DNA from 3 places in the Pseudoalteromonas sp. SM9913 genome. Region 1 is predicted to be linked to each of the others. Evidence: predicted binding sites of a transcription regulator. Region 1 holds the regulator's gene; each other region holds the start of a gene.
What was found. Region 1 encodes MetJ, which represses methionine synthesis genes. Its sites were predicted from a motif close to TAGACGTCTAGACGTCTA; they were not measured.
Positions count from the first base shown of each region.

Region 2: PSM_RS11830 (methylenetetrahydrofolate reductase) is a predicted target of MetJ. The motif match lies at 3,478-3,495, and genes of this name have one in related genera.
Region 3: metK (methionine adenosyltransferase) is a predicted target of MetJ. The motif match lies at 2,015-2,032, and genes of this name have one in related genera.

Region 1 is NC_014803.1:327,573-335,506, forward strand. Features, by position in the region: gene priA (primosomal protein N') at 1-2,116, opposite strand, end outside; gene rpmE (50S ribosomal protein L31) at 2,347-2,562, shown strand; gene PSM_RS01495 (malic enzyme-like NAD(P)-binding protein) at 3,087-4,328, shown strand; gene metJ (met regulon transcriptional regulator MetJ) at 4,398-4,718, opposite strand; gene metB (cystathionine gamma-synthase) at 4,917-6,164, shown strand; gene metL (bifunctional aspartate kinase/homoserine dehydrogenase II) at 6,214-7,934, shown strand, end outside.
Region 2 is NC_014803.1:2,576,188-2,584,121, forward strand. Features, by position in the region: gene PSM_RS11815 (hypothetical protein) at 1-15, shown strand, start outside; gene PSM_RS11820 (helix-turn-helix transcriptional regulator) at 17-331, shown strand; gene PSM_RS11825 (M16 family metallopeptidase) at 407-3,289, opposite strand; gene PSM_RS11830 (methylenetetrahydrofolate reductase) at 3,539-4,495, shown strand; gene PSM_RS11835 (hypothetical protein) at 4,814-5,359, opposite strand; gene PSM_RS11840 (hypothetical protein) at 5,766-6,128, opposite strand; gene PSM_RS11845 (DEAD/DEAH box helicase) at 6,329-7,576, opposite strand; gene PSM_RS11850 (DUF3581 domain-containing protein) at 7,668-7,934, opposite strand, start outside.
Region 3 is NC_014803.1:2,540,407-2,548,340, reverse strand. Features, by position in the region: gene PSM_RS11705 (5-formyltetrahydrofolate cyclo-ligase) at 1-58, opposite strand, end outside; gene PSM_RS11700 (hypothetical protein) at 77-622, opposite strand; gene metK (methionine adenosyltransferase) at 762-1,913, opposite strand; gene tkt (transketolase) at 2,179-4,170, shown strand; gene ppnP (pyrimidine/purine nucleoside phosphorylase) at 4,606-4,920, shown strand; gene hpf (ribosome hibernation-promoting factor, HPF/YfiA family) at 5,110-5,466, shown strand; gene PSM_RS11675 (NRAMP family divalent metal transporter) at 5,608-6,840, shown strand; gene PSM_RS11670 (hypothetical protein) at 6,985-7,428, shown strand; gene PSM_RS11665 (hypothetical protein) at 7,505-7,699, shown strand; gene PSM_RS11660 (GNAT family N-acetyltransferase) at 7,723-7,934, shown strand, end outside.

The DNA of each region.
Region 1 (7,934 bases):
GATAATCAACCATTTGCGCGAGATACTGATGTAGTATGCGTCGATCTTGCGCTTGAATATGTAATTGAAAACGATACATTCCCGCAATTTTTTCTAAAGGCGCGGGGATCGGTCCGAGCAATTGTATACCAGATACCCCATTGACAGGAACCAAATCCGTTAGAAAGTCGACGACTTGCTTTATGTTATGCCCTTGTGCGCGAACAATTGCCATACTCGTAATAGGTGGCAACTGTGCATCACTTCGCTCAGTGAGTGCAAAGCGGGCAAAATCTTGATAGCCATTATTAACTAAGTCTTGTAATAACGGGTGCTCAGGAAAGTGCGTTTGTAATAATACTTCACCGGGCTCGCCAGAACGTCCCGCGCGTCCTGCAACTTGTGTTACTAATTGTGCTAAATGCTCAGTAGCCCTAAAGTCACACGAATACAAACCACTATCGACATCTAAAATAAGTACTAAGCTAACATCAGCAAAATGGTGACCTTTTGCCAGCATTTGCGTACCAACTAAAATACGTGCGCCGCCTTGATTTATTTCATCCAGTGCTTTTTCAAGGCTACCTTTACGCCGAGTTGAATCACGGTCGATACGGCTGATCGGGGTGTCTGCAAATTCACTACTCAAAAACTCTTCTATTTGCTCGGTGCCTTTGCCGTTAGGAAAGATTTGCGTACTACCACAGTCAGGGCATTGATGCGGTACATGATATTGATCGCCACAATGGTGGCAAATCATTTGGCCTATTGCCTTATGAAAAGTCGCACTGGTGCTGCAGCGGTTACATTCACTCAACCAACCACATTCATGACAAATCAAAGTAGGAGAAAACCCACGGCGATTTAAAAATACCATCACCTGCTTTCCCCTATTCAGGTGCTGGCGCATTATTGCAAGACTGGCATGTGCAATACCGGCTCGATCAGGCTGACCTTTCATGTCGAGCAGCTTAAACTGATTATCGGTGGCGGTTTGTGCGCGCTCACTTAATGTAAGCAACTGGTATTTGTTATTAATAGCTTTATGCAGTGTTTCTAGTGCTGGCGTAGCGCTACCCAAAATAAGTGGAATTTGATGCTGATAGGCACGATACGCAGCTAAATCACGGGCATGGTAGCGTAAAGTGTCTTGTTGTTTAAATGAGGCATCATGCTCCTCATCAACCACAATCATCCCAAGCTTTAAAAATGGCAGAAAAATACTCGAACGGGTGCCTATAACAATGGCACAACTGCCTTTTTCGCAAAAACGCCATGTTTGTAGACGTTCGTTATCGGTTAATGCCGAGTGCCATAACATAATAGGAGTGTCAGGAAAGCGACGTCTAAAACGATTGACCGTTTGAGGCGTTAGCCCGATTTCAGGAACGAGCACTAACGCCTGTTCGCCACGTTTTAATACTTCTTCTAGGCATTGCAGGTAAACTTCGGTTTTTCCGCTGCCAGTGACACCTTCTAGCAAAAAACTATTAAACCCCGTACTTTGATTAATTGCAGTGCAGGCAATGGCTTGCTCTTTATTTAAACGGGGTTTGCTGCCAACCGTTGGCGAGGTATGTTGCCATTGATTGTCGTGCTCAATGGTTTGAACTATTAGCTTTTTATCTAAAAGGGTATCAATGGTTTTTTTATTAAACCCGAGAGCTTTGAGTTCGGTTAATGATGATTTACCTGATGCTGATAATTGCTTAAGCAAATTAAGCTGTGTTTTAGCTTTTAAAGACGGTAAAAATGCTCCCTTTTCGCTTAATGTCACCATGTTTATACTGGTTTTATCAGGGCACTCACCTTGGCGCAGTGCACTGGGCAATGCAATATGAATAGTTTCACCGAGTGGATAGCAATAATAACGCGCTGTAAATTTCAGTAGCTCTAAATGCTGCGCAGATAACACCGGTGAGTCGTCAATAACTTCAATAATAGATTTTATTTTGCCTTCGGGGACTGCTGTTTCCGTTTTTAAGCTAAGAATAACCGCTACTTTACGTTGATTACCAAAAGGGACTAACACGCGCATACCAGGCTGTAATTGAGTCAGAGGTACTAATTGCTCATCCACTTTATAATCAAAGGTGCGAGGCAAGGGGACTTTTATTGCAACTTCAGCAAAACGCATAACAACTCAACCAATTAACGTAATGGTTTAATGTACTAAAAATAGCATTAAAAGCCTACCGACAAATCAGTAATGAATAGGTGTTTGCCGACTTTTTAGCAAAAAGGGTAATTAAAGCTTGTGTGCGTGCGGGTTGTTGGATAAAATTCGCGACCAATAAATTTGTTTTAACGACGTATGGTGCCAGACTTCGGGTTTGGAGAGCGATGCGGCCTTAACTAGAGGTTCCTATGAAAGAAGGTATTCACCCTAAGTACGAAGTAATTTCTGCAACTTGTTCATGCGGAAACAAATTCGAAACTCGTTCTACTCTGTGTAAAGACATTCACTTAGACGTATGTTCTGCGTGTCACCCGTTTTACACTGGTAAGCAAAAGATTTTAGACACTGGCGGCCGTGTTGATCGCTTCAACAAGCGCTTCGGTGCACTTAGCAGCAAAAAATAATTTTTTGTTTCTATGTAAAAAAAGCACCTTAGGGTGCTTTTTTTGTGGCCAAAATTTACTTTCCTACCTGCTTTCTTAGCAATTTTGTATTTATTTTTTTTGCATAACTATTTCCTGTTCTTATTCTGAGTATGCATAAACATTTGCAGACAAAACAGCCAATATTCTCTATATTTTTATTTGTTAAACTTTAAAGATGGTACTCAAATGCAGGTAACGTGAGGTTATTTGTGTTTAAAGTTAAATAAAATTCGGTATTTCACTATTTTAATTTAAGACTAAAAAATACGCTTTATAAAAATAGAACAAGGGCAAAAAGTACCTGTATTTTTCATTTTTATGACGAATTTATATTTTAAAAATGTCAGGATAATCTAGGGAAGTTGCTGATAAATCACTTAAAATTAACAGTTCTAGCATATAACAGGATAGACCTGATATTGCTTGGAATTTAAAAATAATAAAGGTATCGTAGATTAAAACTACCTCTCACTTTAACTTAAATTGCAGGATATAATCGCGTTATGTCAGATTTTCGTGAACAAGCACTACATTACCATGCCCATCCCGTTCCAGGTAAAATCAGTATTGAGCTGACCAAGCCCGCTGAGACGGTTAAAGACCTCGCGCTCGCATACAGCCCGGGTGTCGCAGAACCTGTTCGTGAAATTGCCGCTGATCCAGCAAATGCCTACAAATATACTGGTAAAGGAAATATGGTTGCGGTTATTACTAACGGCACCGCAATTTTAGGCTTAGGTAATTTAGGTCCACTGGCTTCAAAACCCGTTATGGAAGGTAAAGCGCTACTATTTAAGCGTTTTGCAGGGTTAGACTCTATAGATATTGAAGTTAAGCACCGTACTACCGAAGACTTTATTAACACGGTGGCTAATATTGCCGACACCTTTGGTGGAATTAATTTAGAAGATATTAAAGCGCCCGAGTGTTTTGAAATAGAAAAAGCGCTTATAGAGCGTTGTAGCATTCCTGTTTTTCATGATGATCAGCATGGTACGGCTATTGTAACGGCTGCGGGTATGCTAAACGCGCTGGAAGTACAGGGCAAAGCAATTGAAGATGCAATTATTGTATGTTTAGGTGCCGGCGCTGCAGCTGTTGCCTGTATGGAGCTTTTAATTAAATGTGGCGCGTTGCGTGAACATATTTATATGTTAGATCGCAAAGGAGTTATTCATACGCGTCGTGATGACTTGAATGAATATAAGCAATTATTTGCAAACAATACCGATAAACGTACTTTACAAGATGTAATTGAAGATGCCGATGTGTTTGTGGGTGTATCGGGCCCTAACTTATTAGCCCCTGAAGATTTAAAATTAATGGCTGATAGACCCGTGGTATTTGCTTGTTCAAACCCCGATCCTGAAATCGATCCGCAATTAGCACACGCTGCACGTAACGATTTAATTATGGCTACAGGTCGCTCTGATTATCCGAATCAAGTTAATAACGTATTGTGTTTTCCGTTTATTTTCCGTGGTGCGTTAGATGTACGTGCCAGTGAAATAAACGACGAGATGAAAATTGCTGCTGTAGAAGCAATTCGCAGTATTGCTAAAGAGCCCGTGCCAACTGAAGTGCTTACTGCCGCAGGCATCGACAAATTAGAGTTTGGTGCTAAATATATTATACCAAAACCAATGGATCCACGTTTGTTACCACGTATAGCTAAAGCGGTTGCGCAGGCGGCGGTAGACTCTGGCGTTGCACAAATTGATATGCCAGAAAACTACATGGCGTAATTGTTAAGTGTAAATTAGCGCAAAAAAAACCTCAGCTATTTGCTGAGGTTTTTTTGTATAAAGACCCTTCTAGTCTTCATTTAAAATAGGCACTTCTAGTCCCATTTCTTGCATTATTTTCTTCACTTCTTCAGGTACTTTTTCTGCGTTATCTTTACGCAAATCATCATCATTAGGCAGCGGTTGCCCGGTAAACGCATGCAAAAACGCTTCGCATAAAAGCTCGCTATTTGTTGCATGACGTAAGTTGTTTATTTGACGACGAGTACGTTCATCAGTTAATACTTTTAATACATTTAGCGGGATCGAAACGGTGATCTTCTTTACTTGTTCGGATTTTTTCCCGTGTTCTGCGTATGGGTGAATATATTCACCATTCCATTTAGCCATAAGATGTATCGTTGCCTCAGATTATAAATTGCTCACACAGCATCAAAGCGTGTAAATATGCGTGAAATTCTATCGGTTTAAAAAAGATAGTCAAATACTAGTTATTTAGCTATCTAGACATTTAAATGTTTTGACATCTTAAATTGCATGCGCTACATTTTAGACGTCTAAACATCCAAATTAGTAAAGGTAGCGAAAATGAGTGAAAAAAATAAGGCAACAATTGCTGTTCGTAGTGGAATAGAAGCCGACAAACAGCATGGTGCGGTTGTTCCACCGCTTTATTTATCAACAACTTACTCATTTGCTGACTTTGATACAAAGCGCCAATATGATTATGGCCGCAGTGGTAACCCCAATCGTGACATTTTGGCTGAGGCGCTCACGGAGCTTGAAGGTGGCGCTAAAGGCATTATTACCGCAACAGGCATGGCAGCCGTTCACCTAACAACACAATTACTTAATAGTGACGATACGTTAGTGATCCCTCATGACTGTTATGGGGGCAGCTATCGCTTATTTACTTCGCTAGAAAAGCGCGGCTTATTAAAACTAGAAGTGGTCGATTTTACCAAAAGCGACAGTTTGACACGCATCCTTGCTATTAAACCTAAGCTGATTTGGATTGAAACACCTAGCAATCCTATTTTACGCCTAACAGATATTAAAGCGGTAACTGATACAGCTAAACAGTGTGGTGCACTGGTTGCCGCCGACAACACGTTTTTATCGCCAGCATTACAAAACCCGATTAAGTTTGGCGCTGATATTGTGGTGCACTCAACCACAAAATATATCAATGGCCATTCAGACGTTGTTGGTGGCGCGGTTATCGCAGCGACTGCTGAGTTAGGTGAAGAGTTAGCGTGGTGGGCAAATAACATTGGCATCACTGGCGCGCCATTTGATAGCTATTTAACGCTCAGAGGCTTACGTACGTTAAACGTGCGTTTAAGGCAACACCAAGAAAATGCACTCGCCATTGCACAGTATTTAGAACGCTCCCAGTTTGTTGCCCAAGTTTACTACCCAGGTCTTGAATCACACCCTCAACATGCGCTAGCTAAGGCGCAGCAGCTTGGCTTTGGTGCTATGGTTAGTTTTGATATAAAAGGCGATATAAACGATGCTGCAGCGTTTTTAACGCGCTTAAATGAATTTAGCTTAGCGGAATCATTAGGTGGAGTAGAAAGTTTGATTTGTCACCCTGCGACTATGACCCACGCCGGCATGGACGCAACCGCGCGTGCAGAAGCCGGAGTAGGCGACACGCTTATTCGTATCTCGGTGGGTATTGAAGATGTAAATGATTTACTCGCTGACTTAGACAGGGTATTTAATTTGGTGCGCCCAGGGCAAGCCAATCCCGGCCTATCGGCAAAAAGTGGTGCTAGTGAATCATTTGGTTCAGCAAAGTTAAACGCGGCGCATCCGGCGTTATGGTAGTGCATACCAATCTTCAAAATACAAAACATAAATGCGAGTCGGTATTAATATGGTAAATCAGGTTCATAAATTTGGTGGTTCGAGTTTAAGCTCAGCGGATCGCTTTAAAAGTGTCGCAAATATTATTTTAACTCATGCTCAAGCTGGGGATTGTGTGGTGGTATCGGCTGCCGGTAAAACCACCGACACCTTAGTTAAACTGTGGCAAAGCTATCAACAGCAAGACACTCAAGCTATTGCTGATATTGTATTGCTATTGAGCAACCATCAAATAGCTCTGATTGAGCAATTATTAATAGCTAACGCTAAGCACCATGCGCTTGATTTACTTGAAACTGAGCTCAGTATTATTACCAAGCAGGCTAAGCAAGGAACATTAGCTGAAGCTGCGTTATTAGCACATGGTGAATTGTGGTCTGCAAGGTTACTAAGCGCTTACTTAGAACAGCTTAACGTTAGCGCTTGTGCCCATGACGCTAGGCAGTTATTTACGTTAGATGCCGGACAGCTGCAGCATGCTAATAATCAGCAGCAGTGCTTAAAAGCCATACAGACGAGTAAAATTAATGTAGTTACGGGGTTTATTGCGGCTGATTTACATAGTGAAACAGTGACCTTAGGGCGAAATGGCAGTGATTACAGTGCCACTTTATTAGCGCGGTATTGCAATGCTAAAAAAGTCTCTATTTGGACTGACACTCAAGGTGTTTTTAGTACTGATCCGCGTAAGGTTGCTAATGCGGTTAAGTATGCGCGAGTGTGCCGTGATCAAGCTAATTTATTAGCGAGGTTAGGTAATCCAGTATTACACGCTAAAACATTATCGCCATTAAAAGATACCGATATAGAATTAGTTGTTCGCAGTAGTTACGATCCTCAAGGCAGTCATACCGAAATAGTTAAACTAGGAATGAGTAAACAAAAACGCTTTTTAACCACAGTAAATAATGTGGATTTACTCATTGTTGATGATCTGAGTGAAGGCGAAGTAGCACATGTTAGCCAACTTATTCAGCATAGTTTGCATCACTTTGAACACGAAGGCGAAATCTACTTACTAGTCCCTGCGTCAGCGACACATCAGGTGGCTAATTATTTTGCTGGCCGCGCCAATATTAGTGAGTCAAACTTAAATGGGGTGGCGATTATTGCACCTGATCAAGAGGTAGCGCCGCTTGTTAAGCAAAGTGAAGCCTTATTACAAACACAATCTATACAGCCTCGGTTTACCCATTACGGTGAGGGATATACGTTACTATTAACCGATCAAGTACTTGAAAGTGATGTGCTGAGCCTGTTACATGACAAGCTCATTAATAAAGCACAAGAAATAGCTTTAATTATTGCAGGACTTGGTAATGTAGGTGCTGAGTTTATGCGCCAATTACCTGCTCAACTAGCACGCTTATCAACTGATTTTAACGTCAAGTTAGTAGCGCTTTTACGCTCAGAGCAGATGCTGGTGAATGCTAATGGATTAGACTGTGAAAGCTGGCAACTTCAATGGGAAAACCATGCAAGCTCCTATAAACAAGCCGATTTATTGTCATACATAGATACTCTTGAGTATGAACATAAAATAGTGATCGACATTACCGCCAGTGAACATTTTAGTCAGCTTTATAGTAAGTTAGTTGAATTAAACTGCCATCTAATTAGTGCTAATAAATACGCGGGAACCGCATCGCTTTCGTGGTATCAAACACTACGTGAAAGCCTTGCTCAACGTGGCTTACATTGGCGTTATAATGCAAGTGTAGGGGCCGGACT
Region 2 (7,934 bases), 1.1 Mb from region 1:
GTAGGAAAACTTTAACATGCAATTAAACCCTACAACGGTAAAGTCGCTTAGGCACACATTCGATTGGACACAACAACAGCTTGCCGATGCCTGCGATGTAAGCTTGCGAACCATTCAACGAGTAGAAAAAGAAGGTGCAGCCTCAAAAGAAACCACCATGGCCTTATGTGCGGTATTTGAAGTACGCCAAGGTGAGCTTATTAAGCTTGATGAGAACAACCAAAATGATGCCAATAACAGTCCATCTAAAAGTTTTATTGCAGGTTTGATTATTAGCTCTGTTATTAGTTTTGCTCTTGGTGCAGCCTCAGTACTTTTAGTAAGTAACTAGTATTTAAAACCTAAAATATAAAAATGCCCCAATGCTTACTGCACAGGGGCATTTTTTAATACTTAAAAACTTAAATTATTGAAATACTTTATCCACCTTTACTACTTCAATATTTTTTGCAGGAATTGCCAGTTTATAATCAGCAATTACCTTATCTTCAGCCACTAACTCGGCAGGCTTATCGGTGTTATACACCATAGGCGAGGTTTGCATAGTTGCTAAACGTTTTTGCATATCTTCACCATCACCGGTAACAAACACATAGTGAATATTCTCAGTTTGTAGGTTGTCTTTAATCACTCGATTTACATCATCAACGCTTAATGTTTTCAGTTTGCTTGTGACGTAGTTTACAAAACTATCGGTGTTATAAAACTCGCTATCTAGCGCATAACCTAACTGGCGATTTTGACTAGCAACCATTTGTGGCACAAAGTTAATTAAAAAGTTACGCGTGGCTTCAAAATCTGCCTCGGTCATACCATTTTTAATTAGCTTATCTAGCTCAAATAATGCGGTACGGGTTGCAAAATGCGCATCGTTGTTTGAGCGCAGTGGACGCAGCCACACTTGGAATATTTGCTCAGAGCGCCCTAAGTTTGCATCCGGTTTTGTTTGAAACATACCTCTAGGGAAGTATTCAATATAGGCGTAATCACCGTAATTCATACCACGCGTTTGACGAATACGTTCGTACAAGTAACTGTTAGAACTGCGATGCTCACCAAAGTACGAGCGCACTAACCACAATGCGGTCCAGTCTTCGCTGCTACGAATGGTATCAATAGGGAACCCGAACGACACAGCCGTTGATTGCGCTGACTTTTCAACAATCGTTGCATGATGACCTTTAAGTTCTGGCGCATCAGGGATTGTTAAGCGGCTTTGTTCGCCTTTAGGGAGTGTCGCTAAGTCAGCTAACATTTGTGCTTTGAGTTTTTCAGGCACTGCACCAATTAAACCCACAGTAAGTTTAGCTTGTGTAAGTTCAGCATTATAAAACGCTTTAACATCATCAAGGGTCAGCGCTTCTAAATCAGATAAATCACCGTAGTTATAGCTTTCATAAGGGTGGCCTTTATAAAGCACACTGTAGAGCACTTCTTTACCCAACTCTTCGTCGTTAGAAGCTTTTAAACCAGACTTAATGCCATCGATCATTTCTTTTTTCAGACGTTTAAAGTCATCTTCTCTAAAGCCTGGGCTTAACAGCTGCTCACTCACTAAAGCATACCACTGAGCTGCATTATCTTTATGGATACGCCCTTGAAACGACAGCATTTCTTTATCTATTTGATAACCAAAACTACCCGCCAGCGGGTACATTGCCTTTTTAATATCTTTGTAACTCATTGAGGTTGAGCCACCTTGCGCTAGCATTGCGGCAGTTAAAGCCGCTACGCCTTTTTTACCCTGCGGATCGGCAGCGGCACCGGTATTAAATAATAAGTTAATATCGATTAACGGCGAGCTATTAGTTTTATCAAGTACTTTAAAGATTGGCTTACTCGGTACTTGCTGATATTTTGCTACCAATGCATTTAAATCGCTTTCTTGTTCAAAACCAGGGGCTTTATCAAGTGCCGACATAGTAATTGTGGTGCGCGCATTATCAACAAAATACTTATTTGCAACGGCTCTAATATCTTCGCTAGTGATATTGTCTGCCGATTTATACAACTGATTAATCACCTCAGGATCGCGCTCAAAATGCATATAGCTGGCAAGTGTAGAGGCAATTGCTTGCGATGAATCTAAACCATTTATAAAGCTGTATTTAAGATTAGACTTTAAATCACTGAGTTTTTGGCTATCAACCAACTCGGTACGCGCTTTGGCATACGTACGGTTTATAGCATCACGCACTGTGGCTAAATCATCGGCATTTTCAACTTTTACAAATACATGCAGTAACCCTGGATCTTTAGTCTCTGGGTTATAGGTAAACATTTGACTCGCTATTTGCTTTTCTACTACCAGCTCTTGGTAAATATCTGAATTACTAGAAAAATAAAGCTGCGATAGTAAATCTAATGCGGCTCTGTCTTTTTTCTGAGGCTCCCATGCAGCGCCTTTATACGACACAAGTAACCAGTGACCAGGTAGTCCTTCGTTTTGCTCATGCACATATTTTGGCGCTTGTTGAGTTGGCTCTTTTGGAATATCAGCAACATAGTCGCCTTTTTGCCAATTACCCCAGTGTTTTTTAACCATCGCCATGGTCTCTTTTGGCTCAACATCACCAACAATCACAAGCGATACATATTCAGGCTTATAAAACTTATCAAAAAACTCTTTACCGTAGGCCATTTGATCTGGCATGGCTTCAATGTCTTCAAAAAAGCCCATTGTAGTGTGTTTATAGGTATGTTTTTCGAACGCTTCTTGGCGTACCGCACTTAATAATTTACGAATTGGACTGGCGTTATTTTTTAAGTACTCGCCTTTAACCGTTAGCGCTTCGGTTCTAAATTGCTCTTCGGTGTAGCTTAGGTTTTGAAAAATATCAGCTTCAATCTCAAGTACTTTATCAAGATGTTGCTTTGAAAAATTTAAGTGGTAGTTAGTGTAATCGTTAGTTGTGTAGGCGCGGTTATCAACCCCTGAATTTTTTAGAATATCTGAATACACATCTTGCGGAAACTTTTCAGAGCCTTTAAACATCATGTGTTCAAAAAAGTGAGCAAAACCAGTTTTACCTGCTTCCACTTCATTACGCGAGCCTACAGATACAGGTATTTGTAGCGATACTACATCTGGGTAATCGGTTTTAACTACCATCACACGTAGGCCGTTATCTAGCTCTTCTATTAGGTAATCTTGTGAAAAAACACGCTCATCTGCTTTATTAACTTGTTCTTGTTGAGCTGCTGTTTGCGTGTTTTGACTTTGCTGCATAGCACAACCTGTTAAGGCCAGCGATACCGCTAGGCTAGTTGCCAATAATTTAAATTTCATTGTTATCCCTTTTTAAATTGAGCAATTTTTAAAACATTTACCAAACTAAGTATGCCGTAAAGTAATTAAATATAAGAGCCCTAAGCCTATTAATTATGTAAACAACTGTGTCAGTTATTGCTGGTAACTTGGTTTAACTATGAAAATAATTCACGTTAGTTGAGAAACTTTCAATAAATAAATCTATCTAGACGTCTAAATGGCTGCTATATTAAATCCATCATCACAAATTAAGCTGGAATGAGGATTATGGCTTTATCACTTCAAGAAAAAATACAGGACACCAACCAAGGTGTTTACCTAATTGGCACAACACCGCCAAAAATTGGGACTGATAAAGCGCAATTAAAAATCATTGCCGAAAAGTTATTAGGCCGTTTACACGAAATTGAATATGACGGCGTAATTATTTATGACATTCAAGATGAAAGCAGCCGTACAGAGCAAGCGCGTCCATTTGCATTTAAGCAAACAGTTGATCCGCGCGAGTACAGTCAACTCTTACGAGGCTTATCTGATCTTGATGTAATTACTTATAAAAGTGTAGCTCAGCGCGGTGTGAGTGAGTTTAAAGCGTGGTTAGATGAAACTAAAAATGACTACGATTTAAAAAACGTGGTGTTAGTGGGCAGCCCATCATCAGCGGGTGATATAAAGCTAAGCTTACCGAATGCCTACAAAACTCTGGCAGAGCAGTCAGAAGACTTCTTTTTAGGTGGTGTAACCATTGCTGAGCGCCATGCCAATAAGCGTAATGAGCACCAACGCTTAATAGAAAAAACAGCACAAGGGTGCCAGTTTTTTATCTCTCAAGCCGTTTACAATGCACAAGCAACCATAGATTTAATAACCAGTTATGCGCGCACATGCAAAGCACAAGGCCTGACACCTAATCGGATTATATTAACCTTTACGCCTTGTGGTGGTGAAAAAACATTGGAGTTTATGCAGTGGCTAGGTATCTCAGTGCCAGAGGCAACTAAATGGCGCATGCTTGATTCGGAAAATACATTAAGCGAATCGGTACGTATTTGTCGTGAAAATCTCGACTCAATTTTAAAAAGCTGTGCGCACTTAGGTGTACCACTGGGCTTAAATATTGAAAGCTTAACCAACCGTAAAGAAGAAATTGACGCGTCAATTAACTTATACCGTTTATTAAAAGCAACAATGGAACTCAACCTTGCGGAGAAACTAATAGCTTAATTGCGGGGTTCGGGGTTCGGGGTTCGGGGTTCGGGGTTCGGGGTTCGGGGTTCGGGGTTCGGGGTTCGGGGTTCGGGGTTCGGGGTTCGGGGTTCGGGGTTCGGGGTTCGGGCAACAATGATAATCGAAATAAAATAAGCCAGTTCAAGTAGTTAGCTTCGTTTATTTTCATAAGTACTAACTTGATCTGTGAGGTTTGAACTGTAGGACTTTATCAAATCTAACAGTCGCATTTGTGCCATTTGCAGACAGTGGTAACGCCGCGCTTTGCGGCTGGTTTGGAGCGCAGCGGATAACCAGTCCGATAACAGCGCCTTGTTAAGCCGGTATATTCTCATAAGTTTCGGCTAACTCTTCTTGAAATTTTCTTTGGGCTGTTCTAGCTTCTTTACGGTACTTAGTAAGCTGATTGTAATTCGGATAATCTTTATCAAAAAACATCATATCTCTGAGTTGAGTTTCCAGAGATATACACTCTTTAAATTTTCCTACAGCATTTTCAGCCTTTAATAACCTTAATTTTGACTGAACAGATTGTCTAGCTGACCAAGAATCAACAAGGGCTTTATCTCTCTCTTTAACCCATTTCAATTGGTTCGCACTAAGGTCAACATTTTCCATGTCAAAATCCATCTTCTTCGTTATGCCGCCAATCTTAGATATAACACCATTCCATGCAGCGAAATATTCTCCTGCTTCTGAAGCAATTTGTTCTATAACTTTAACTTTGTGCTCTAGCAGATATTTACTTTGCTCTGATTTGTGCGAAAACTTCACACCTAGGTAGGTGAAAACTCCTGTAATTAATGAGCCTAAGCCAATTTTTACGGCTGTATCAGCCACATCAATCCATTCTTTCGGCAAAACTATTCCTCTATATTTTTAGGCTTAACAATTTAATAGTGCGCTCGTCGCGCATATTTCTGCCGACGCTACGCTCATTTTTCTACATTATATAGTTTTAACAAATTACCTAAGGTATTACTATCGCAAAGTTTTCTAAAGTTTTCTAAAGTTTTTAGGTAAAGTTAAATTAACCAATATGCGCGCAGCGCTCATTTTCATGAATATATGCGCAAAGAGCAGTTTAACCAATCTATTAACGACGATATTTGGCCAGTATCAATGACCGCTTTTCGCTCATAGCAGCTTGTCAGGTGAAGTCTAAACTAATTCTCCTCAGCTGTAAGATCAGATATGAGCTACTACACCTATATGGCTTGCCTTTTTATTTTTATAATGTAATTCGCTGGTCAATTTCTTTTTAAATTTATATTTTATTACTGTGTTTATCGCGGATTGTTTTTTTTAGCTGTTTCTTAATTAAGGTTTGTTCGCAATACAATGCAACAAAAACCCCAATAAAACTCGAAAAGATCACAATAAGCCAATAGTAAGCACTATTAAACGTGACTATCTCTGAAATAGACAGATACAAATTGAATGGAACCACAAAAATTAAAAATCCTAAGACTTTGATAAACTCCCTAAATAGCTGAGAGTCCATTTTGGCTGAGTTTATATGAGCATTAATAGTTTCGTCTGACACATTACCTAGCTCAGCGTATTCCTTTTTCAACCAATTGAGATAATCCAATTTCACTTCCTTTTTTATATTTTTCGCTTCAATCACCTGATTTCATTCTCGACAAAATAATTACACTTTATTGATTACATGTAAACAATACAATGACTTAACACTTAAGCTGCGTGCTAAAAAGAACTAACAGGGAGAGGTAGTGAATTAAGAAGATGCAGCAAACCACGGCGCTAAATTTAACGCCGTGTTGGGCTCTTTTTTACTGACAACTGATAGCTAAAAACTGAACGCTTTTATTTACGTCTTCTATTTGGCGCTCTTTGCCCTGTAATACGTTTTTTATCGCGATCTTTACGCGCTTTGTTGGTGTTTTTGCGGTTATCTTTAGGTGGCTTATTTAAATCAGGTTCATAACCTTCAAGCCACTGTGGTGCTAAACGCGTATCCAGCAGTACTTCAATTTCTTCAAGCAGCCATTGCTCATCTAAGCTCACTAATGACATTGCAAGGCCTTGCTCGCCAGCTCGTCCTGTACGGCCAATACGATGCACATAGTCTTCAGCTATGTATGGCAATTCAAAGTTAATTACGTATTTAAGTGCCGGTATGTCTAAACCGCGCGCAGCTACATCAGTGGCTACTAAAACACGTGTACTGCCCTCTTTGAAGTTATGGAGAGCTCGGTCGCGAGCACCTTGTGATTTATCACCATGAATAGATTCGGTTTTTAAACCATCTTTACACATTTCTTTAGCAAGTTTATCGGCCATTTGTTTTGTGCGGGTGAATATAAGCACTTGGCGCCAGTTTTTCATGCCAATCATGTGCGATACCAGTTCGCGCTTTCTGTCTTCATCTACTGCGTAAATAACTTGTTCAACCTCTACAGCAGCAGAGTTGCGCTTATCGACTTCAATAAGTTCAGGGTCTTTGAGCAATTTTTTACTTAGCTCAAATACACTGTCATCAAAGGTGGCGGAAAACAGTAAGGTTTGACGATCGCCTGGGATATGACGCAGTATTCGTCTAATTTCGTCAATAAAACCCATATCAAGCATACGGTCTGCTTCATCAAATACCAAAGAGTCCACGCTTGAAAGCACCACACTGCCCTTCACTATATGATCAAGCAAGCGCCCTGGCGTTGCCACTATTACTTGCGCTGTTTTAAGTGCTTTGATTTGTGGGCCAATGCTTGCGCCACCATAAGCAAGTGCACCTTTTATATCTGTACCTTGTGCGTATTTTTCAAAACTAGCGAATACTTGCTGAGCAAGCTCTCTAGTGGGCGTTAAAATAACCACACGAGCAATGCCTGGTTCGTCTTTTTTAGTGGTATTTAAAAGCTTATGTAATAGCGGCAAAACAAAAGCGGCTGTTTTACCAGTACCAGTTTGAGCGCTGCCCATAACGTCTTTGCCCGCTAAAATTGGCGGTATCGTTTTGTGCTGAATGGCGGTAGGCGTAGTGTAATTATTTTGCTCTATTGCCGTTAATAGTAACGGGTCTAGGGCTAGTGATGAGAACGATGTGGCAGACATAAGCTTGGCTTTAAAATAACAAAGAACGCTATTATACCTGAGCTTTAGTAATAAAAAAGGCGCTAAATAGCGCCTAAGTAAAATGAAGTATTTAAGCCGGTTTTAATGTGGCTTTACGCTCATTATAAAATGCAATTAAATCATCTACGGTGCTTTGACAGTATTCACGAATACCCGATACCACCATGTGTTTTTCACCAAAACCCACCTTTTCGCCGTTTTCGAGTAAATTAAAGCGCAAGGTTATTTTGCCGCGTTTACCAGCGTATTCAAAGCTAGGCTGTGCAAACTCTAGGGTCGGTGATTTAATATCAATGTTATTAAGGTTAATGATCATTGATTCATAAATAATCATAGG
Region 3 (7,934 bases), 1.1 Mb from region 1:
ATAGATTATTCCGTGCTTTACGAATATCGAGTCTTATTTGTGCGCGATTATTGCTCATTAAATAACTAAACCATAATTAAAAAGAGAATAAGTTCGGAAACATTAAATACACAGCAAGCACAATAAGTAATATTACAACTGTGGCAATCAGTGAATATAAAACAAGGTTACTGCGTTTTTTGGGTGTTGTAGAGAGTGGCTCATCTAGCATTAAATCGTCATCTTGCCATGGTTCGTCATTTTCATCAGGCAGTGATAACTCAACCTCGGGGAGACGTTGCTCAAGATCCTCAAGTTTCTCTTCAAGACGAATTAAGCTACTAGTAATGTAATCTAGGGCATCAAATAAGCGCTGATCTCGCTGGCTGTCGTGCGCTTTTTGAGAAGTAGCTTGTGTAGGGGCTGTTTGCTGAAGTTTGCTTTTGATCCCCAGCGTTGAAAGTAACTTAGCTTGCTTAAGGGCTTTCTCTTTGTTGCTAGGAGCAAACAGCGGCTTGCCATTAAAAAATGCCGCCACCTTTTCAGGTGAGGTTTTTAGTTTTTCTGTCAGTGCATTGGTCACTGCTTGGCTGTCTGCGCCTTCTGCAAGTCCTACAAATATAACACGAAAATTGTCGGCCATTTTTTATCCCTAACACGCTTTATTGTATAAGCAGAGTATATACCTAAAATGTTAAACAGTTCGAGACTGTTTTATGACTAACTTGATACACATAGCAAAACGGCCCTAAAAAGGGCCGTTTTAATATTAGCTAGGTGGCTTACAGGCCAGCTGCTGCGCGAAGTGCGTCTGCTTTATCTGTGCGTTCCCATGGGAATTCATCACGGCCAAAGTGGCCGTAAGCCGCTGTTGGAAGATAAATAGGGCGCTCAAGATCAAGCATTTGAATCAGGCCGTAAGGGCGTAAGTCAAAGTGTTCACGAATAAGTTCGATTAAACGCGCTTCTTCTAATTTACCTGTGCCAAATGTTTCAACACTGATAGATGTTGGCTCTGCAACACCAATAGCATAAGACACCTGAAGTTCACACTTGTCAGCAAGGCCAGCAGCAACAATGTTTTTAGCAACATAACGTGCAGCATAAGCCGCTGAGCGGTCAACTTTTGATGGATCTTTACCAGAGAAAGCACCACCACCGTGACGAGCCATGCCACCGTAAGTATCTACAATGATTTTACGACCAGTTAAACCACAGTCACCCATTGGTCCACCAATTACAAAACGACCTGTTGGGTTAATGAAAAACTTAGTTGCGCTAGTAATAAGCTCAGCAGGAAGTACCGGCTTAATAATTGTTTCCATTACCGCTTCTACTAAGTCATTTTGCGATACATCTTCGCTGTGCTGAGTAGAAAGTACAACGGCATCAATGCCTACTGGCTTGCCATTTTCGTATGCAAACGTAACCTGTGATTTTGCATCTGGACGCAACCAGTTAAGCTCGCCGCTTTTACGTACTTGTGCTTGGCGTTGTACTAAACGGTGAGAATAAGTAATTGGAGCAGGCATTAATACTTCAGTTTCGTTACATGCGTAACCAAACATTAAGCCTTGGTCGCCAGCGCCTTGCTCTTCAGGGCTTGTACGGTCAACACCTTGGTTAATGTCAGGAGACTGTTTACCAATCGTGTTTAAAATTGCACACGAATCGGCATCAAAGCCCATATCTGAGTGTGTGTAACCAATTTCACGTACTGTTTTACGTGTAATTTCTTCGATATCAACCCATGCGCTAGTCGTGATTTCACCACCAACCATAACCATACCGGTTTTAACGTAAGTTTCACACGCTACACGGGCATGAGAGTCTTGCTCTAGGATAGCATCAAGTACCGCATCAGAAATTTGATCGGCGATTTTATCCGGATGACCTTCAGAAACAGATTCAGAAGTAAATAAATGTTTTGCCATTGTAATTATGCTCACAAATATTGCGCTTCACAAACGTCGGTATTAGCGCTAAAAAATTAAGGCGCGTATTTTATCTAAAACAAATGAACTTGCATAGTTTTTTTACGCCTAGACGTCTAAATAAAATATCTAATAGTAAATGGTTCTTAAAAAATATTCATAATGCCCTATTTTTATGGGTTTTTAATTGCACACAGCCCCCACAATAAGTAAGAATGGGGATAAATAAATACCCGCGCAAATACATATAAAGGTAGGAGAATTCATGCCATCTCGCAAAGAACTTGCAAATGCTATTCGCGTCTTGTCAATGGACGCAGTACAAAAGGCCAAATCTGGTCACCCTGGAGCCCCTATGGGCATGGCTGATATCGCAGAAGTATTATGGCGCGATTATCTAAAACATAACCCAACAAATCCAGAGTGGGCTGACCGAGATCGATTTATACTCTCAAATGGTCACGGTTCAATGCTAATTTATTCTCTACTGCATTTAAGTGGTTATGACTTGCCACTGGACGAAATTAAAAACTTCCGCCAAATGCATTCTAAAACACCAGGCCATCCAGAATATGGATACGCGCCAGGAATTGAGACCACTACGGGCCCATTAGGTCAAGGGATCACAAATGCGGTAGGTATGGCGATTGCTGAAAAAGCATTAGCAGCGCAGTTTAACCGTGAAGGCCACGACATTGTTGATCACCACACGTATGCGTTTATGGGTGATGGTTGTTTAATGGAAGGTATTTCTCATGAAGCATGCTCACTAGCCGGTACATTAGGCCTAGGCAAATTAGTGGCATTTTGGGATGACAACGGCATTTCAATCGACGGTGAAGTTGAAGGTTGGTTTAGTGATGATACCCCAGCACGTTTTAAAGCATACGGCTGGCATGTAATTAGTGACGTTGATGGCCATGATAGCGATGCAGTAAGTGCAGCAATTGCAGAAGCTAAAAGCGTGACTGATAAGCCAACACTAATTTGTTGTAAAACTATTATTGGTTACGGCTCACCTAATAAATCAGGTAGCCACGATTGTCACGGTGCACCACTAGGTGATGACGAAATTAAAGCGTCTCGCGAGTTTTTAGGTTGGACGGGCGATGCATTTGAAATCCCTGCAGATATTTATGCACAGTGGGATAACAAAGAAAAAGGCCAACAGCTTGAAGCAAGCTGGGACGAAAAATTTGCCGCATATGAAAAAGCATACCCAGAGCTAGCAGCAGAATACAAACGCCGTACACATTCAGAATTACCAGCTGACTGGGCTGAAAAATCACAAGCGTACATTGAAGAGCTGCAAGCAAACCCTGCAAACCCTGCATCGCGTAAAGCGTCGCAAAATGCATTAAACGCATTTGGCCCGTTACTACCTGAATTTATGGGTGGTTCTGCCGATTTAGCGGGTTCAAACTTAACAATTTGGGATGGCTCTAAAGGCTTAACTGCTGATGATGCAAGTGGTAACTACATTTACTACGGTGTACGTGAGTTTGGTATGTCGGCCATTATGAACGGTATTGCACTGCATAAAGGCTTTATTCCTTACGGTGCAACGTTCTTAATGTTTATGGAATACGCACGCAACGCGGTACGTATGGCTGCATTAATGAAGCAACCAAGCATTTATGTATACACGCACGATTCAATTGGTTTAGGTGAAGATGGTCCAACTCACCAACCAGTTGAGCAAATTGCGAGCATGCGTTTAACGCCTAACCTATACAACTGGCGCCCATGTGACCAAGTTGAGTCAGCAATTGCATGGCAACAAGCTATTGAACGTAAAGACGGTCCTACATCATTAATCTTTACTCGCCAAGGCTTAGAGCAGCAAGTTCGTGATGCCCAGCAATTAAGCGACGTTAAAAAGGGTGGTTACATCTTAAGTTGTGACGGCAATCCAGAGCTTATTTTGATTGCAACGGGTTCTGAAGTACAGCTAGCGCAAGACTCTGCGAAAGAGCTACGTGCGCAGGGTAAAAAGGTACGTGTTGTATCTATGCCATGTACTGATGCGTTTGAAGACCAATCGCATCAGTACAAAGAAAGCGTATTACCAGCAAGCGTTTCACGTCGCGTAGCGATTGAAGCGGGTATTGCTGATTACTGGTACAAGTATGTAGGCCTAAATGGCGCCGTAGTTGGTATGACCACCTTTGGTGAGTCGGCACCAGCTAACGAGCTATTTGAATTCTTCGGCTTCACCGTAGAAAACATCGTTAACAAAGCAAACGCATTGTTTTAAGCGACTGCTTTAACATTTAAAAGCCCGCCCTGTGTATAGCAGGGCGGGCTTTTTTATGAGCTGTACTTTTATCACTTCTCTAAAGCGTAGTGTCTCATCGCCCTCTTTGTGCACAAATCATTAAAAATTAATTTGAACAAAGAGAAGCGAATGAGAAGAAAATGAGGCAATACAAAAACCAAATTAAAAAATTAGTTTAGCTGTTTGATTACTTCTCTAAAGCAAAGCGTCACATAGCCCTCTTTGTGCATAAATTACTAAAGACTCTGTTCGAAACTCGCAGCCCGTTGCTCGAAGCATATCTCTCTATAAAGTCGTTCTTTTTTAACCTTTTGGATTTTAGATGAGTAATTTTCACAGCACTTAACTTGCAAGGTTTTTATGTATCAGGCACTGTGGGGGTAACAAAATTATAAATTAACAACAGGAGTTAACATGCCAAAGTTCGATAACGTTAGTGTGGTTAAAAAAGCCAATGTGTACTTTGATGGCAAAGTATCAAGCCGTACTGTGCTTTTAGGTAATGGTGAAGCGAAAACCTTGGGTTTTATGCAACCCGGTGAATTTGAGTTTAATACCAACCAAAAAGAGTGCATGGAATTACTTGCAGGGCAGTGGGATGTGTTACTACCTGGTGAAAGCGAATGGCAAACATTTAACGCGGGCGAGTCATTTAATGTTGATGCTAATGTGAGCTTTCATGTAAAAGTAAGTGATTTTGCAGATTATTGTTGTTCATACACCGATTAATTTGTTGGTTGATTAAATTATCAACACCTCTAAAGGCCGCTTTAAAGCGGCTTTTTGCATACTTAATGCTAAATGAATGATCTAAATCAGGTGGGGTAATAAATAATTGCGTAATTTTCATTTTTTCTCTTGTGTTAATTCGTTTAGCCCCCAATACTAACTATGAGGTAACAAATAAAAGGATACCCTATGAAAATTAATCTTTCTGGTCACCATGTTGACGTTACTGATTCTATTAAAGAACACATTAACGAAAAGTTCTCAAAAGTCGCGAGCCATTTTCCATCATTGATATCTCTAGATATTATTCTTTCAAAAGAGCATCATAAGTTCCAAGCAGAAATTAGCACAAATTATGAAGGTGCGCGTATATCGGTAAAAGGGGAAAACGAAGTTATGTATCCTGCTATTTCCAGCGCAGCTAAAAAACTCGATGCCGCACTAAAGCATCGTAAAGGGCAAATAAAAGCGAACTTACATGAAAAGCCTGTAAGTACCACACCAGAAATAGCACATGAAATCATCCAAGAGATGGATTTAAATTAATAACTAACAGCGTGTTATTTTAAAAAGAGCCTAAGGGCTCTTTTTTATTGCCTGTAAATTAGGTAAGTTATGCATTCACACAGTTTATTAATGATAAAAATTAATAATAAAAGCACATAACACACCAAATTTGAGAAGTTAATGCAGTACACACAAAGCACATGGAAGTCTCGGTTAGGGGCGCTCGGCCCAGGTATTTTAATGGCAACCGCTGCCATTGGTGGCTCACACTTGGTGGCCTCTACTCAAGCAGGCGCATTATTTGGCTGGCAGCTATTTTGGCTTATTGTGGTGGTTAACGTTTTAAAGTACCCGTTTTTTCGTTTTGGTATGGAATACACACTCGCCACCAAAAACAGTTTAGTAGAAGGGTATAAAAACCAAGGGCCTGGCTATTTTTACAGTTTTATTGCCCTCAATATTATCGCCGCTGTGGTAAATACCGCGGGCGTATTGCTGCTTACGGCGAGCTTATTACACTACGCATTACCTATTAGCATTCCTGTTACCTTATTGTGTTGGGTAATATTGGCCGTGTGTTTAGTTATATTATTACTGGGGCATTTTAAAGCGCTCGATAACGTAGCAAAAGTAATTATGGGGCTACTTACTATAGCAACCATCACTGCATTGGTTATTGCTATAAATAACGGCCCAGTAGCGCCTGTAAACTACGCTGGCCCCTCACCGTATGAACTTGCCATGTTAGGCTTTATTGTTGCCTTAATGGGCTGGATGCCAGCGCCTATTGAAATATCGGCACTGAGCTCTTTATGGCTTAAAGAAAAACAAACTCAGCAAAGTGTGACTAAAAGCCAAGGTTTATTCGACTTTAATTTAGGTTATTGGTTAACCGCAGGGCTTGCGCTGGTATTTTTTAGTTTAGGCGCGTTAGTGCAATATGGGCAAAGCAGTAATATAGAGCTTGGCGGTGTAGCCTTTGCTAAACAGCTGATTGATATGTATGCACTTACTATCGGTGAATGGGCAAGGCCTTTGGTATCAGCCATCGCGTTTTTGTGTATGTTTGGCACCACACTCACCGTACTTGACGGCTACGCCCGCACACTTAACGAATCACACAAATTACTTGGTTTTAAGCAATCTAAACACAGCTTAAATACGTGGCTTATACTGCAAGCATTGGCCGGTATGGCGGTTATTTTATTTTTTAAATCAGCCCTTGGCCCTATGCTTACCTTTGCAATGACGCTTGCTTTTGTAACCACACCGGTTTTTGCATGGCTTAACTTCAGCCTAGTGCGCTCAGAGCCCGCGATTAAACACAGTCTACTTTTGCGTAGCTTAACGTGGTTAGGTTTAGTGTACTTGGTTGGTTTTGCTGTAGCGTTTGTGGTTTGGAAGTTGATGTGATTTTATTTTCGAGGTTCGAGGTTCGAGGTTCGAGGTGAAAGGTGCCAATCAAACAACCTCTGCATAAATGTCGACTAGTGTGGACCACGATAGCCTGCGGTGGGCGAGAATTAGCCTGTCAAAAGTAATAGCTAGGTGAAAAAGATGATCATACTTGAAAGCCAAGTATTTAAGACAATCCCTAAGTCTCCAGAACAGAGCTGTATCTTTTTAAATAATACGCAAACAGATAAAGTTGTTGATGGTACTTATTTGGAACTTTGTATTAAAGCAGGTTGTAAATACCTTGTCTTTATGACGGATGACACTCCTTACGAGGATATGCTTCATATCCATCTTTTGAATGAGCACCTTGATATTGTTGATTCAGCTACGATTGGTAGCATGTATTCAACGGGATTTTTTAGAAATTATAATATTCAAAACTCGAACACGTTAACTTTTCATTTTATTGGCGATGCTAAATGGAAAATAGAAATACTAGATAGCAAGGAATTCTTATTCCCTCTTGTTTCTTCACTTAAAGGAGTTTCGAGAAAGAATATTTTTTATCAATATTTTAAAATTTATAGCACCCCTTCGTTATAAACCTTGTAACTTTAAATTGTCCTAGGTAATCATTATTTTATGTTTAATCTACAAGATGGAAACTATGATATTTAATATGCTCATTACAGACAACTTCGCATCATTTAATGGTGAGGATAAAGAAGTACATATTTTTATTGATAGTTTTGATAATCAAAAGTTTGAAATGCGAATAGGGGACTTAGAACACTCGAAACCACTCGGTAGTGTTATCGCTTTTACTGATGATGAGTTAAATATAAAGTTATTAGCGCTTTATATTAGATATTAATACACAAAAAAAATGAGCTGTAAATGGAAATAAGAACAGGCGAGCTTTCAAACCCACACGTTATAAAACTATTACAAACGCATCATAACGATATGCTAAATCACTCACCTGTTGAGAGCGTACATGCACTTGATGTGAGTAAACTCACTCAGCCTGAGATAACCTTTTATAGCTTATGGATTGATTGTAATTTAGCTGGTGTTGGTGCATTAAAAGCGCTCAATACAACTCATGG